Regions from separate parts of the Amycolatopsis sp. TNS106 genome, predicted to be linked through region 2. Evidence: riboswitches for the same ligand, from Rfam matches in the RefSeq annotation. Region 2 holds a riboswitch; each other region holds the start of a gene.
What was found. A riboswitch is a leader RNA that binds a small molecule or an ion and turns the genes downstream of it on or off. The one in region 2 is predicted to bind S-adenosylmethionine.
Positions count from the first base shown of each region.

Region 1: another riboswitch for S-adenosylmethionine. It lies ahead of thrC (threonine synthase); the one in region 2 lies ahead of CVV72_RS34725 (methionine ABC transporter ATP-binding protein).
Region 3: another riboswitch for S-adenosylmethionine. It lies ahead of CVV72_RS00660 (aminotransferase class V-fold PLP-dependent enzyme); the one in region 2 lies ahead of CVV72_RS34725 (methionine ABC transporter ATP-binding protein).

Region 1 covers NZ_CP024972.1:4,258,253-4,262,740, reverse strand. Annotated here, with positions in the region: gene CVV72_RS19150 (ComEC/Rec2 family competence protein) at 1-1,036, shown strand, start outside; gene thrC (threonine synthase) at 1,054-2,319, opposite strand; SAM riboswitch class I at 2,333-2,465, opposite strand; gene holA (DNA polymerase III subunit delta) at 2,601-3,584, shown strand; gene rpsT (30S ribosomal protein S20) at 3,636-3,896, opposite strand; gene CVV72_RS19130 (EamA family transporter) at 4,255-4,488, shown strand, end outside.
Region 2 covers NZ_CP024972.1:7,513,151-7,517,638, reverse strand. Annotated here, with positions in the region: gene CVV72_RS34730 (4-(cytidine 5'-diphospho)-2-C-methyl-D-erythritol kinase) at 1-479, opposite strand, end outside; gene CVV72_RS34725 (methionine ABC transporter ATP-binding protein) at 601-1,611, opposite strand; SAM riboswitch class I at 1,824-1,914, opposite strand; gene rsmA (16S rRNA (adenine(1518)-N(6)/adenine(1519)-N(6))-dimethyltransferase RsmA) at 2,148-2,984, opposite strand; gene CVV72_RS34715 (GNAT family N-acetyltransferase) at 3,025-3,609, shown strand; gene CVV72_RS34710 (DUF222 domain-containing protein) at 3,570-4,488, shown strand, end outside.
Region 3 covers NZ_CP024972.1:130,616-135,103, reverse strand. Annotated here, with positions in the region: gene CVV72_RS00675 (RluA family pseudouridine synthase) at 1-758, opposite strand, end outside; gene lspA (signal peptidase II) at 755-1,318, opposite strand; gene CVV72_RS00665 (hypothetical protein) at 1,343-1,975, opposite strand; gene CVV72_RS00660 (aminotransferase class V-fold PLP-dependent enzyme) at 1,995-3,359, opposite strand; SAM riboswitch class IV at 3,392-3,506, opposite strand; gene CVV72_RS00655 (M23 family metallopeptidase) at 3,635-4,318, opposite strand; gene CVV72_RS00650 (potassium/proton antiporter) at 4,450-4,488, opposite strand, start outside.

The DNA.
Region 1 (4,488 bases), 3.3 Mb from region 2:
GACCGAACCCGAGGCGAGCTGGCTCATCACCGTGGCCCGCCACGGCGCCCGTGCACCGGGGGCGGTGATGGACTGGCCGGCTGGCTGGTGGGGCGGGCTTCTGGCGGCTGGACTGCTTGTCGTCCTGCTCGTCGCCATCCGGCTGCGGCACGCCAGGATCCTCCTGGCGGTCGCGTTGGCCACCGGGCTGCTCGTCTTCGTACCGGTGCGGGTGCTGGCCCCGGCGTGGCCGCCGGCGTCGTGGAGTGCCGTCGCCTGCGACGTCGGGCAGGGTGATGCCGTCGTCCTCGCCACCGGCGAGCAAGGACGGGCCGTTCTGGTCGACACCGGGCCGGAACCGGGACCGGTCGACGAATGCCTGAGCAGGCTCGGCGTCGACCGGCTGCCGCTGATCGTGCTGAGTCATCTGCACGCAGACCACATCGGCGGCCTCGAATCCGTTTTCGAGGGCAGGTCGGTCGGTGCGGTCGCGGTGGGACCCGGCCGGGCGCCGGCCTGGGCGTGGCAGCAGGTCGCGGGCGAGACCGCGCGCCGCGGGATTCCCTTGCTGGAGCTGGAGATCGGGCAACGGCTGGACTGGCCGCGGTTGTCGCTGGACGTACTGGGGCCGCGGTACGTCACCAGCCGATCGGTCCGCGAACAGGACGGCACGGTGATCAACAACGGCTCCGTCGTCCTGCGCGCCGGGACCCCGGCGGGCCGGGTGCTGCTGACGGGCGACATCGAGCTTGCCGCGCAGGCCGACCTGATGGCCGAGGGTGCCGAACTGCGTGCCGAGATACTGAAGGTTCCGCACCACGGAAGCCGTTACACGGCACCGGATTTTCTCAACGCCGTCGCGCCGCGGGCGGCGTTGGTGAGCGTCGGCGCCGGAAACACCTACGGGCATCCGAACAAGTCCACTTTGGACAACCTGGTGGCCGTCGGCGCGTCGGTCGCCAGGACGGACACGGACGGCGACACAGCCGTCCTCGCCGACGCGCGAGGCCTCGCCCTGGTACGCCGGGGTGAGCCCCGCGGCCCGCCTCGTTCTTGAGACGGGCCGCCGGGAACTCAGATGCCCAGAGCTTCGCGGACCGCGTCGGCCGAGGCGCTGACGGTGGCCTTGGGGCCGATCTTGTCCTCGACGGCGTCGAGGGTCTTGAGGCCGTCACCGGTGATCAGCAGGACGATTTCCTCGTCCGGGTTGAGCTTGCCGGTCTCGATGAGCTTCTTGGCCGTCGCGACGGTGACGCCGCCGGCGGTCTCGGTGAAGATGCCCTCGGTACGGGCGAGCAGCCGGATGCCTTCGACGACCTCTTCGTCGGTGACGTCTTCGATCGCGCCACCGGTGCGGTTGACGACGTCGAGGACGTAGGGGCCGTCGGCCGGGTTCCCGATCGCCAGCGAGCGGGCGATCGTGTCCGGCTTGACCGGCTGGACGACGTCGTGCCCCGCGCGGAAGGCCGCCGAGACGGGGGAACAGCCGGTGGCCTGTGCGCCGAACACCTTGTACGGCGTCTCGTCGACGAGGCCGAGCTGCCCGAACTCACGGAAACCCTTGTCCACCTTGGTGAGCTGGGAACCGGAGGCGATCGGCACCACGATCTGGGACGGAAGCCGCCAGCCGAGCTGCTCGGCGACCTCGAAGGCCAGCGTCTTGGAGCCTTCCGAGTAGTAGGGCCGGACGTTCACATTGACGAACGCCCAGCTCTCCTGCTCGGCGGCGAGCTGGGTGGCGAGCCGGTTCACGTCGTCGTAGTTGCCGTCGACCGCGATCAGGTCACCGTCGTACACGGCGGTGGTCAGGATCTTGGCCCGTTCCAGGGTCTTCGGGATCAGCACGACCGACCGCCAGCCCGCACGGGCCGCCGCGGCGGCGACGGCGTTGGCCAGGTTGCCGGTCGAGGGACAGGCGAGCACGTCGAACCCGAACTCGCGAGCGGCGGCCAAAGCGACGGCGACCACGCGGTCCTTGAACGAGTGAGTGGGGTTGCCGGTGTCGTCCTTGACCCAGACCTTCTTGACGCCCAAGGCTTTGGCGAGCCTGTCGGCCTGGATGAGCCGGGTGGCGCCGGGTTCGGTGTTGGGGACCTCTTCGACGTTCGAGGGAACGGGAAGGAGTTTCTTGTAGCGCCAGATGTTCTTCGGTCCGGCTTCGATGTCCTCGCGGCGCACGCGGCCGAAGTCGTAGGCGACTTCGAGCGGCGAGAAGTCCTCGGCGGAAACGAATTCGGGGGCGAGCGGCTGCCGGTGTCCCTCTTCCTTCGACACCAGTTCGACGGCCGGTCCGAGATCCGGGGTCTTGGTGGTGGAGGTCGTGCCGAGGGTTGCGGTCATCGCGAGGTTCCTTTCCTCATCTGCCCCGCCATGGCGGGCCGGAATTGGCACCGTGTTCGTCAGCTATCCCGCGATCGCGGAATGACAGGCTGACGCCGGTTGCCGGGGCTTCATCGGGCCGTTCCCTCTGCCCCTCTGGATGAGCGGTATTCGATTGTCGGCACGCGTGTGATCGCGTCGCCTCGCCAACACCGTACGACATGAGGCTCAGGTGGGGCCACCGTGCCCGCTACACATCACCGGACAAAGCACACGAGAGGAGGAGTGGCAGGATCGTCACCGTGACGACGCAAGGTTCCGCCCCATCGCCGCTGGTCCTGGTTCTCGGTGAGGAAGAGCTGCTGATCGAACGGGCGGTCCGCAGCGCCTCGGACGCGGCCAAGGCGGCCGATCCGACGGCGGATCTCACCCGGATCCGGGTGTCGGACCTCACAGTCCCGGCGCTCGCGGAAATGGTCAGCCCCTCGCTGTTCGCCGAGGGCCGGGTGATCGTCCTCGAATCCGCGCACGACATCTCACAGGAGCTCGCGGACGGGGTGATGGCCTACGTCAAGGCGCCCGCCGACGGCATCGTGCTCGTCGTCGTGCACAGCGGTGGTGGCCGGAGCAAGGCCGCGAAGGGGCTCCCCGCTGCCTTGAAGAAGGCCGGTGCGGAGGTTGTCGAATGCCCGAAACTGACCAAGGCCGCTGAGCGGGAATCCTTTGTCCGCAACGAGGTCCGCCGCGTCGGCGGGAAGATCGACGGTGCGGCCGTGCTCGCGCTGATCGACGCGGTCGGCTCGGATCTGCGTGAACTGTCGTCGGCCGCGACCCAGCTGGTCGCGGACGCCGGCGGAACGGTCGACGAGCAGGCGGTCCGGCGCTACCACCGGGGCCGCGCCGACGTGAACGGGTTCGCCGTCGCGGAGAAGGCCGTCGCCGGTGACAAGGCCGCCGCGCTGGAGTCGCTGCGCTGGGCGATGCAGCTCGGCGTACCGCACGTGCTGGTCGCGGACGCCCTCGCCGACGCCGTCCGGACGATCGCGCGGGTGTCCGGCGCCGGTCGCGGGAACCCGAACCAGATGGCGGGTGAGCTGGGGATGCCGCCGTGGAAGGTGCGCAAGGCGCAGGGGCAGGCCCGCGGCTGGGGCCAGGACGGGCTCGCCACCGCGATGCGGGTGGTCGCCCGGCTGAACGCCGAGGTCAAGGGAGTCGCGGCCAACCCGGAGTACGCGCTGGAGCGCGCGGTCCTGGAGGTCGTCGACGCCCACGGCACGAGCCGCTGAAACGGCGAAGGGCCCCGGCGACTCGCGTCGCCGGGGCCCTTCGAAAGCCGATCAGAGAGAGTTCGCGCGCTTCGCCAGCGCGGACTTCTTGTTGGCGGCCTGGTTGGCGTGGAGAACGCCCTTGGTCACGGCCTTGTCCAGCTTCTTGGCCGCGTCCTTCTGCAGTTCCAGGGCCTTGGCCTTGTCGCCGGCGTCGGCGGCCTCACGGAACTTGCGGATCGCGGTCTTCACCGAGGACCGGATCGCCTGGTTGCGCTGACGCGCCTTCTCGTTGGTGGTGATGCGCTTGATCTGCGACTTGATGTTGGCCACGGGGGCGCTCCTCTTGAATCTCTCGGTGGTTTCACCGCCGCGCTGTGACCGGCCCTGCTGCTCGTGAGAGCGCGCGGGTTTCCTCCATGACGGAATGCCACACGACGGTGAAAGGCAAGCTTAGCAGCCGTCCGGGGGCGGCTCGCGGCCACCTCGGAACGGGTGCTTGAGGTACGGTGCGGAGCGTAGTGCCTAGGGTTCCGCCGCCTGCCCGCTCAGCGAAACACACAATCAGGGCAGACGGGACAGGTCCGAGCGGCACCATCGGCGGGGCCGGAAGCGCCGCCGTTCATCTGACGGGACAAAAGCCTGGAGGACCGGTATTTTCCGCGTGCGCGGAAAACGTGAAAGGTCCGCCGTGAACGCCACCGCCCTGTCCTTCGTCGTCATCGCCGCCGTCATCCACGCGGGCTGGAACCTCGCGGCCAAGCGGATCCGTCGTGGCGGAGCGCGCTTCGTCTGGGCTTACTACAGCCTCTCCGCGATCCTGCTCGTCCCCGTCATGGCCGTTTCGCCGGCCGTGGAGCCGCAACGTCCACAGTGGACCTGGTTGTTCGCCGCGGTGGTCACGGCGGTGTTCCACGTCACTTAC
Region 2 (4,488 bases):
CCGGTGCCCAGCGCCGTCCCGCCGTAGAGCGCGAAAGGAACATCGCTCCCGAGCTTCGCGGCGATACCCGCCAGTTCGTCCCGGGAGATGTCGAGCTTCCACAGCGACGCGAGCCCCACCAGGGTCGCGGCCGCGTCGGCACTGCCGCCGGCCATCCCGCCCGCGACCGGGATGCCTTTGCGCAACACGACTCTGATCTTGGACTCGCCGTCCGCCTTGCCGACGTGGGCTGCCAACGCCTGCGCTGCCTTCCAGGCCAGGTTGTTGGCTCCTGTCGGTACAGAACCTTCCCCTTCACCGTAGACCTCGACGCCGGGGTCCTCGGTGACCGCGACGGTCACCTCGTCGGTCAGGGAAAGCGCCTGGAACACGGTCACCAGCTCGTGGTAGCCGTCCGGGCGTACATCTCCGACCGACAGGTGCAGGTTGACCTTGGCGGGGACCCTGACGGTCACTGGGGGCGGTACGACGGCGAGCACGCGTCAAGCCTACGTGGCCGCTCCACTTACGCTGTCATCAGGAGAAAAGAGAACGAACGGGTCAGACGCGAACGGGCCGCCCCGGACGCGATTCGTCCTGGGCGGCCCGTTCGCGGAGAAATCAGGCGGCGACACCCTGCGGGCCGCGGACCGGGTGGGTCACGTGGCCGCCACGTTCGGCGATCCAGGCGAGCGCGGCGTCCGCGCGCTCACCGCGCACCCCGAGGCGGAACCGGCCGACGGGCGTGTCGCCGATTCGGGTCAGACCGCCCCCGATGGTGGCGAGCTCGACGTCGAAGCGACCGGCGGCCTCCGGCAGCAGCGCACCGACCGAGGCGAAGCCGACGAGCACGACGTCCACCGCGCGGTCGTACTTCGAGGCCTGTGCCCGCCCGGTTTCGATGGCGGGAAGCAGCGCCTGCGCGGTCCGGCTGTTCGGGTCGGAGACCAGGTCGAGCACGGTTCCGCGTTCGATGATCGCGCCGGCCTCCAGAACGGCGACGTCGTCGCAGACACGGCGGACCACGCCGGCGTCGGGTGTGGTGAGCAGCACGGTGACGCCGAGTTCGGCGCGCGCCCGGTCGAGCACGGTCAGGACCGCGCCGGACTCCTCGGGCTGCACGCCGGCGGTCGGGTCGTCGGCCAAGAGCACGGACGGCCCGGCGGCCAGTGCCTTGGCGATGGCCACCCGGCGCAGCTGCCCCTCGGACAGGTCACCCGGCCGCTGCCCGGCACGGGGAGTGAGCCCGACCAGGTCGAGCAGGTTGCCGACCCGGTTGCGGCGCTGCGGCCCGTCGAGGCCGAGCTGTTCGAGCGGCGAAGCGATGTTGCCTGCGATGGTGCGTTCGGCGAGCAATTCCGGCTTGGTGCTCACGACGCCGACCTGGCGCCGGATTTCACGGAGACGGCGGCCGTCAAGGGTTCCGGTGTTGAGTCCATCGAGGCGGACGACACCGCGGTCGGGACGCTCCTGAAGACCGATGCACCGGGCGAGCGTCGATTTGCCGGAGCCCGCCGGACCGACGACTCCGAACAGCGAGCCTGCTTGGATGTCCACGCTCACATCGCGCAGTGCGACGACGGGATTTCCGTTGAGGGGGAAGGATTTGGACAGGTTTTCGACAGTGATCACGAAAGGCTCCATGCACATGGGGCGCTGCTTCTTGCGAGCGCGCCAACCGTCACCGAGTAACCGTCCGGGAAACGGACGGATTCAGAGATAAGGGAATGAACTCAGGCAGTAACGGTGGAGCGTCGACACGCACTTACCGTGCGGCGACCTTCATCGACGACACGTCGCCTGGTCAGCAGGAGCGGGTGGGTGACCCTGTTCATTAGGCACAGCCTCCATCGGTCCTGGCTGTAGCACCTGCCCTGTGGAGGGTGGTTGCTGCGACTTCGGCGAGCCAGGTCTCTCAGTCGCTCGGGATGGCTCACTGAGTAAAACCGATCCCACTGGATGAAAGCAAGCGCGTAGGCGCAGATCACACGTCTGGTCGCGTCCATCATACAGGATGAGCGGTCCATATTATGAGATGCGCTGGCGGCTAAGATCAACGGCAGGCGCACTGCCTGCTAAGACGAGTCGGTCCAGGGGGTGGATCACGCAGTCACACTGCCTTGACCTGGCGCCGTTCGCGCGGCTCCGGTCACACCTGCGACAGGTGGTCAGCCGGCGGCCGCGGCGATCCGGGCGAACTGGTGAACGTCCAGCTGCTCCCCGCGGGTTTTGGGGTCGATCCCCGCCTTTTCGAGCAATTCGCCCGCGCGTTCGGCGGAACCGGCCCACGACGCCAACGCGGCGCGCAAGGTCTTTCGCCTTTGCGAGAAGGCGGCGTCGACCACCGCGAACAGCCGCTCCCGATCCACGGACGACACCACGTCGCCCCGTTCGAACGCGACCAAGGCGGAGTCGACGTTCGGAACCGGCCAGAACACCGCCCTGGGCACCGCGGCGACCTTGCGCGTCTTCCCGTACCAGGCGAGCTTGACGCTGGGCACGCCGTATGTCCGGCTTCCCGGCCCCGCCGCCATTCTGTCGGCGACCTCGGTCTGGACCATTACGAGGCCGCTGGTCAGCGACGGCAATTCGGCCAGCAAGTGGAGCACGACGGGAACGGCGACGTTGTACGGCAGGTTCGCGACGAGCGCCGTCGGCCGTGCCGGCAGGTCGTCCGCGGTGATCCGCAACGCGTCCGCCCCGACGACCGTCAGCCTTTCGGCCCCACCTCGTTCGGCCACGGTGCTGGGCAGCCGCCCCGCCAGAACAGGATCGATTTCGACCGCGACGACCTCGGCGCCAGTCGCGAGCAGTCCGAGTGTCAGCGAGCCGAGGCCCGGCCCGACCTCCAGGACGACGTCGCCTTCACCGATCCCCGAGAGGTCGACGATGCGGCGCACCGTATTGGGATCGTGCACGAAGTTCTGGCCGAGCTTCTTGGTCGGACGTACGTCCAGCTCGGCCGCCAGCGCCCTGATTTCCGCAGGACCGAGCAGTTCAGTCACCCGACGATCGTAACCAGGTCCGGTAAGCCACGATTGGCCGGTGGACGACGTCGTACTCGATGGAGACAAAGTCCGGCTGCGCGATTGGCACCCGTCCGACCTCGGGCCGCTCCGCGACCTACTCGACCCCGGGCGGCCTTGGCACAAAACGAACGGCCCCTACTTCGGCACGCCGAGCACGGCCGCCGCCGAATCCACAGCGCGCGAACTCACCACGACCAAGACCGCGAGACCCGATCCGCGCACCAGTCTCGCCGTGTGCGACCTGAGCAACGGACGACTGATCGGCCGGGTCGGCTGGTATTGGGAAAGCAGGCAGACCGACTGGCGGCGGATGGGCCTGGCCATCTACGACGAGCGGTATTGGGGCGGCGGGTTCGGCACCGAGGCCTTGCGCATGTGGACGACCTACTTGTTCTCCCGCACCGACGCACTCCGTCTGGACTTCGCCACGTTCTCGGGTAACCCGGGAATGATCGCCGTCGGACGACGGCTCGGATTCGTCGAAGAAGGCCGGTTCCGGCGCGCCCGGCGCTGGTCCGGCGGCGTCCACGACGCCGTCGTCTACGGGGTGCTCCGCGAGGAATGGGACCGGACGCATCAGCAGGGCCAGGGACCGGCCTGATCCGCCCCCACCATCCGGATGGCTTTTCCGAAGCGACACGCATCCCACTCAAGGGTGATCGGCGCAGGTCCGCACAGCCGGAGCGTAATGATCATCCACCCGATCGATACCGTGCATTCGTTCGAATCTGCCTCGACAATCGAGGGATGACCAGCACAAACATTCCCAAGGCCTTCCCGCTCAATCTGCCGGAAGGTGACGCCGAACTGCTTCTCGACGAGTTGCAGACGCGGCTACGCGAAGGGCGACGTCTTGTCGCCGAAGTCGGCCAGATCCTGGCCGAGATCGAGTCACGTGGTGTCCGTGATCTCTACGGGCACAACTCGATCGCCGTCTTCTACGAGCATGTGGCCCGGGTACCTCGGGCGGAGGCTCAGAGAGTGACCGGAAGAGCGCTGGCGCTCAATTCGAGACGGGCGCGCGACGGCACGTCGATCGACCCCGTCGCGCCCCTCACCGGTACCGCGGCCGCCACCGGCGCGCTGGCCGAAGCCAGTATCGATCGGATCGTCACGGTCATGAAGAGGTTGCCCGAGCACGTCACCGCGAGCGCACGCCTCGAGGCCGAGAAGGGCTTGGTCGAACTCGCCTGCGTCGCGAGACCGCGTGACGTCACGGTGGCGGGCACAGACCTGCTCGCACAACTGGACCCGGATGGAAACCCCAAAGACGATCCCGCTCCGCAACGGCGGCGGAGCGAGTTCTGGTTGCGCCAGAAACGAACCGGCCGCTGGGACATGCGCGGCGACCTCGATGCCGAGACTGGCACCCGCCTGAACGCGCTCCTCGTACCGCGGGCCTATCCGGCTCCCGACGGAGGAGCCGACGACCGTTCGCCGGCCGAGAGACGCGGGGACGCGTTCTCGGAGATCGTCGAGT
Region 3 (4,488 bases), 1.4 Mb from region 2:
GTCAGGTCGCCGACGCAGGGGTGCTTGAGCGCCGAGAAGTGCACGCGGATCTGGTGCGTGCGCCCGGTCTCCAGTTTGATCTGGGCCAGCGACGCGGCGCGGAAGGCCTCGACGACCTCGTAGTGCGTGACACTGGGCCGCCCGCCCTGGACGACGGCGAACTTGTAGTCGTGCCGGGGATGCCGGTCGATCGGCGCGTCGATGGTGCCGCGCGTCGGGTCCGGGTGGCCCTGCACGATGGCGTGGTAGCCCTTGTCGACGGTCCGTTCCTTGAACGCCCGCTTCAGCACGGTGTACGCGTGCTCGCTCTTCGCCACGACCATCACGCCGGTGGTGCCGGCGTCCAGCCGGTGCACGACGCCTTGACGTTCGGCGGCGCCCGAGGTCGCGATCCGCAGCCCGGCGGCGGCGAGCCCGCCGACGACGGTCGGCCCGGTCCAGCCGGGGCTCGGGTGCACGGCGACGCCGACCGGCTTCGAAATCACCACGATGTCGTCATCGTCGTGCAGGATCTTCATGCCTTCGACGGGTTCCGCGACGACCTCGACGGCCGAGGCCGGATCGGGCAGCGTCACCTCGAGCAGTCCGCCGGCGGTCAGCCGGTCGGACTTCCCGGCGGGCCTGCCGTCGAGGAGGATCTCGCCGGATTCGGCCAGTTCCGCCACGACCGTGCGGGAAAGTCCCAGTAGTTTCGCCAGCCCCGCGTCGACGCGCATGCCGTCGAGCCCGTCGGGAACGGGCAACATCCGCGCGCTCATTCGCTCGCCGCCTTCTTCTTGTCCTTTGTAGACGTTCCATCGTAGTCCTTGCCCAGCAAGGAAAGGATCACGATGAGCACGCCGCCGACGCAGATCGCGGAGTCGGCGACGTTGAAGATCGCCCAGCCCTGCCCGTTCGGCGCGAACGCGGAGATCATGTCGACCACGTGTCCCTGCAGCGGGCCGGGCGCGCGGAAGATCCGGTCGGTCAGGTTGCCGAGGGCGCCCGCCAGCACCAGGCCGAGGCCGATCGCCCAGCCGACCGAGCGCAGCCGCCGGGACAGCCAGACGATGGCGATCACGACGGCGATCGCGACCAGCGCGAGCACCCAGGTCAGCCCGGTCGCCATCGAGAAGGCGGCACCGGGGTTGCGCACGAGCTGGAAGTACACGAGCCCGCCGAGGAACTCGACCGGCTGCTTGCCCTCCAGCGTGGACACGGCGATCTGCTTGGTGAGGAGGTCGATCCCCCACAGCACCGCGGCGACGGCGAACACCACGGCGACGCGCTTCTTGGGCAGCGGTGGCGACGGTGGCGCCGTTTCGGGCTCTGTACTCACCGCCCCATTGTCCACTGAGCGTGTTCAGGACTCCTCGGCGGCCGCCTTCGGCCTGCTCAGCAGGGCGGCGAACGCCCCGGCGAGCACGACCAGTGACGACAGCACCAGCGCGAGCTGCCCTTGCGCGAACACGACCGCGCAGAGCACGAACGCCGCGGCCACGACGAGGACCAGGACGCTGCGCTCCAGCCACGCGAGCCCGGCCAGGCCGAGCGTCAGCAGGATCGCGCTCCGGGTGTCGCCGTCGAGATCGAGCTCCCAGTAGCCGACCAGATCCGCCAGCACGATGCCGACCAGCCCGCCGAGCGCGATCGCGGCGACCTTCCACCAGCGCAGGGCCTTCGTCCGGATGGCGTAGAACAGCACCGTGCCGAGGTAGACCGCGAGGACGGCGAACAGCCAGCCGTCGGTCCGGCCGACGATGTCGAACGACGCATCCAGCGCGGCAGCGTTCTCACGGCTCATCTCGACGCCGTACAAGCCCGCGTACCTGCCCTCACCGACCCCGTACAGCTCCTGGGTCAGGAACCGCCGTCCAGCGGCGGGCGCGTAGGCGAACCATCCTCCGGACCACATCCCGCCGAAAGCCACCACCAGCAACTGGGCGAATCCCAGCAACGCCAGCGGAAACCAGTAACGCGGTCGCTCGTTCCCCATACGGGGTGAGGGTAGTGGGTCAGGCGCAGAACGGGGGAAGCTCCCGCGGATCGTTCTCCGGCACCCAGCGGCCTTCCGGCTTCTCGTACTGCCAGCGCGCGCCGCGGGCCACGATCTGGCGCAGCGCCAGGACGATCCGGTCCACGTGCTCGGTGGTGCTCCCGAGGCCGAGGCTGACCCGCACGGCCTGCTGACCCGTCGAACCGGCCACGGCGATCAGCCGCTTGGTCGCCACGTGCGCGCAGAACGCGCCGTCTCGCACGCCGATGCCGTATTCCGCGGACAGCACCGCGGCGAGCCAGCCCGGGTCGAAGCCGTCGACGACGAAGCTGAGCGTGCCGACCCGGTCGACCGGCGCGTCGAACAGCCGCAGTTCGGCGAATCCGGGGATGGCGGCGAGACCGCGGCGCAGGCGCGCCAGCAATTCCTCCTCGTGGGCGACGATCCCGTCCCAGTTCGAGGCCAGGGTTTCGCAGGCGACACCGAGCGCGTAGACGCCGACGGTGTTGGGCGAACCGGCTTCGTGCCGCTCGGGACCGGAATTCCAGACCACGCCGAGGTTTTCGGAGTCACGGTTGACGAGCTTCGTCGCGCCGCCACCGGCGAGGTACGGCTGAGCCGCGCGCAGCCAGTCGGCGCGGCCGATCAGCGCGCCCGCCCCGAAAGGCGCGTACAGCTTGTGCCCCGAGAGCGCGACATAATCGACGTCCAGTTCGCGCACCGAGATCTTCCGGTGCGGCGCGAGCTGCGCCGCGTCGAGCGCGATCCGGGCGCCGTGCCGCCGCGCGACGGCCGCGATCTCCTTGACGGGCAACAGTTCCCCGGTCACATTGGACGCGCCGGTGAGCACGACCAGCCGCGGACCCTGCGGGCAGTCCGCGAGCGCTTCGTCCACAGCGGACACCGCGGCGAGGCGGGTCCGAGGGGTTTCGATCCGGCGGACGTTCGGTCCCTTCCACGGCAGCAGCGCGGCGTGGTGCTCGGTGTCGAACACGACGACCGAGGTGTGTTTCGGCAGGCTGCGCGCGAGAAGGTTGAAGGAATCGGTGGTGTTGCGGGTGAACACGACGGTGTCGGTCGACCGCGCGTCGACGAAGTCGCGCAGGATTCCGCGCGTGCGCTCGTAAAGTTTGGTCGAGACCTGCGAAGCGAAGCCGGCGCCGCGGTGCACGCTGGCGTACCAGGGCAGGAATTCGTCGACCGCGGCACGCACCTTGTCCAGACAGGGGGCGCTCGCCGCGTGATCGAGGTTGGCGTAACCGATGTCGCCGCCGGTGACCAGCGGAACCCGGAGATCAGCGCACGCGACCGCCGGGATCTGGTGCGTGGCAACGTCTTCAGCGACTTCAGCGGGGGTGCTGGTGCGTTCGAGAGCGAGAGTCATCGTCATCCTCCGGGCCAGGGGACCCGCCGAGGATCCCGCGCTTGCCCGTCGCACCACGCGACGAGCCAGGTCCTCACCCGGGGCACCCCACCGCGGAAGGAGGGTTGCCGGTCAGCTAGCCGGGGCTTGACGCTGACACTCGTGACCTACGGACGAAGTTAGCGGATGGGCGGGCGATCGAGCCAGCCCTCGTCCGCATCTTGAGACGCCGCTCACGTGTTCCGCAAGCGGGAAGAACCGTTGCCCGGCGCCGCGCCGCGCCGGGCAACGGCAGGTCAGGCCCGGAATCGGCCGGGCAGCGGGACGGTCGAGCGGGAGGAGACCTCGGTCGCGGTGCCGGAGTACTGATCGGTGCCCGCGGTGAACCGCCAGCCGCCGAAGGTCTTGCCGTCGACGGCTTCGCCGTAGGCCTCGGCGACCTTGGTCGAGACCTCGTCGTAGGACAGGCCGTTCCAGTTGCCCGCGCCGACCCCGAAGTCGCGCGAGTCTCCGCCCTGCGCGGCGGCCGCGGGCAGGGTCCACAGGGTGAAGTGCACATGGGCGCCGGTACTGCTGCCACCACAGGGCAGCGCGTTGCCGGTCCGGCCGAGCGCGTCGCCAGGGGCGACCTTCTGGCCGTCCGTGACCGCGATGCCCTCCAGGTGGTAGTACCCGGTCCGCCGGCCACCGTCGTGGTCGACGGTCACCCAGTCGCCGCCGGAACAGTGCTGGATCCGGACCGTTCCCGCCAGCGGGGCGCGAACGGTCTTGTCCCCGGGGCTGAAGTCGATGGCGTTCTTCACGCCGGAGGTGCCGTTGTCCGAGTGGATCCCCGCCGAGTAGACCGACTGGCCCGAGTCGAAGGGCAGCCCGAACGCGGGAAAGGCGCCGGCCGCGGAGGCGGCGGGAGCAGAGAGAACCACCCCGACGAGTGCGGCGGTGACCCCTAGACCAGCGAACCGCACAGGAAGTTTCGTCACCTTGCGTACTCCTTACCCCGTGACACTCACCCATTCGATGGAGTCGATTGCGGGAAAAGTAATCCAAAAGGAGTACAAATGGGAAGAAGTTTCTGAGATCAACCGACGAACAGCTGGTGGCGGTTCGTGACCTACTGGCCGGATTCGCCCTTCCACCTGGCGAGTCGGCC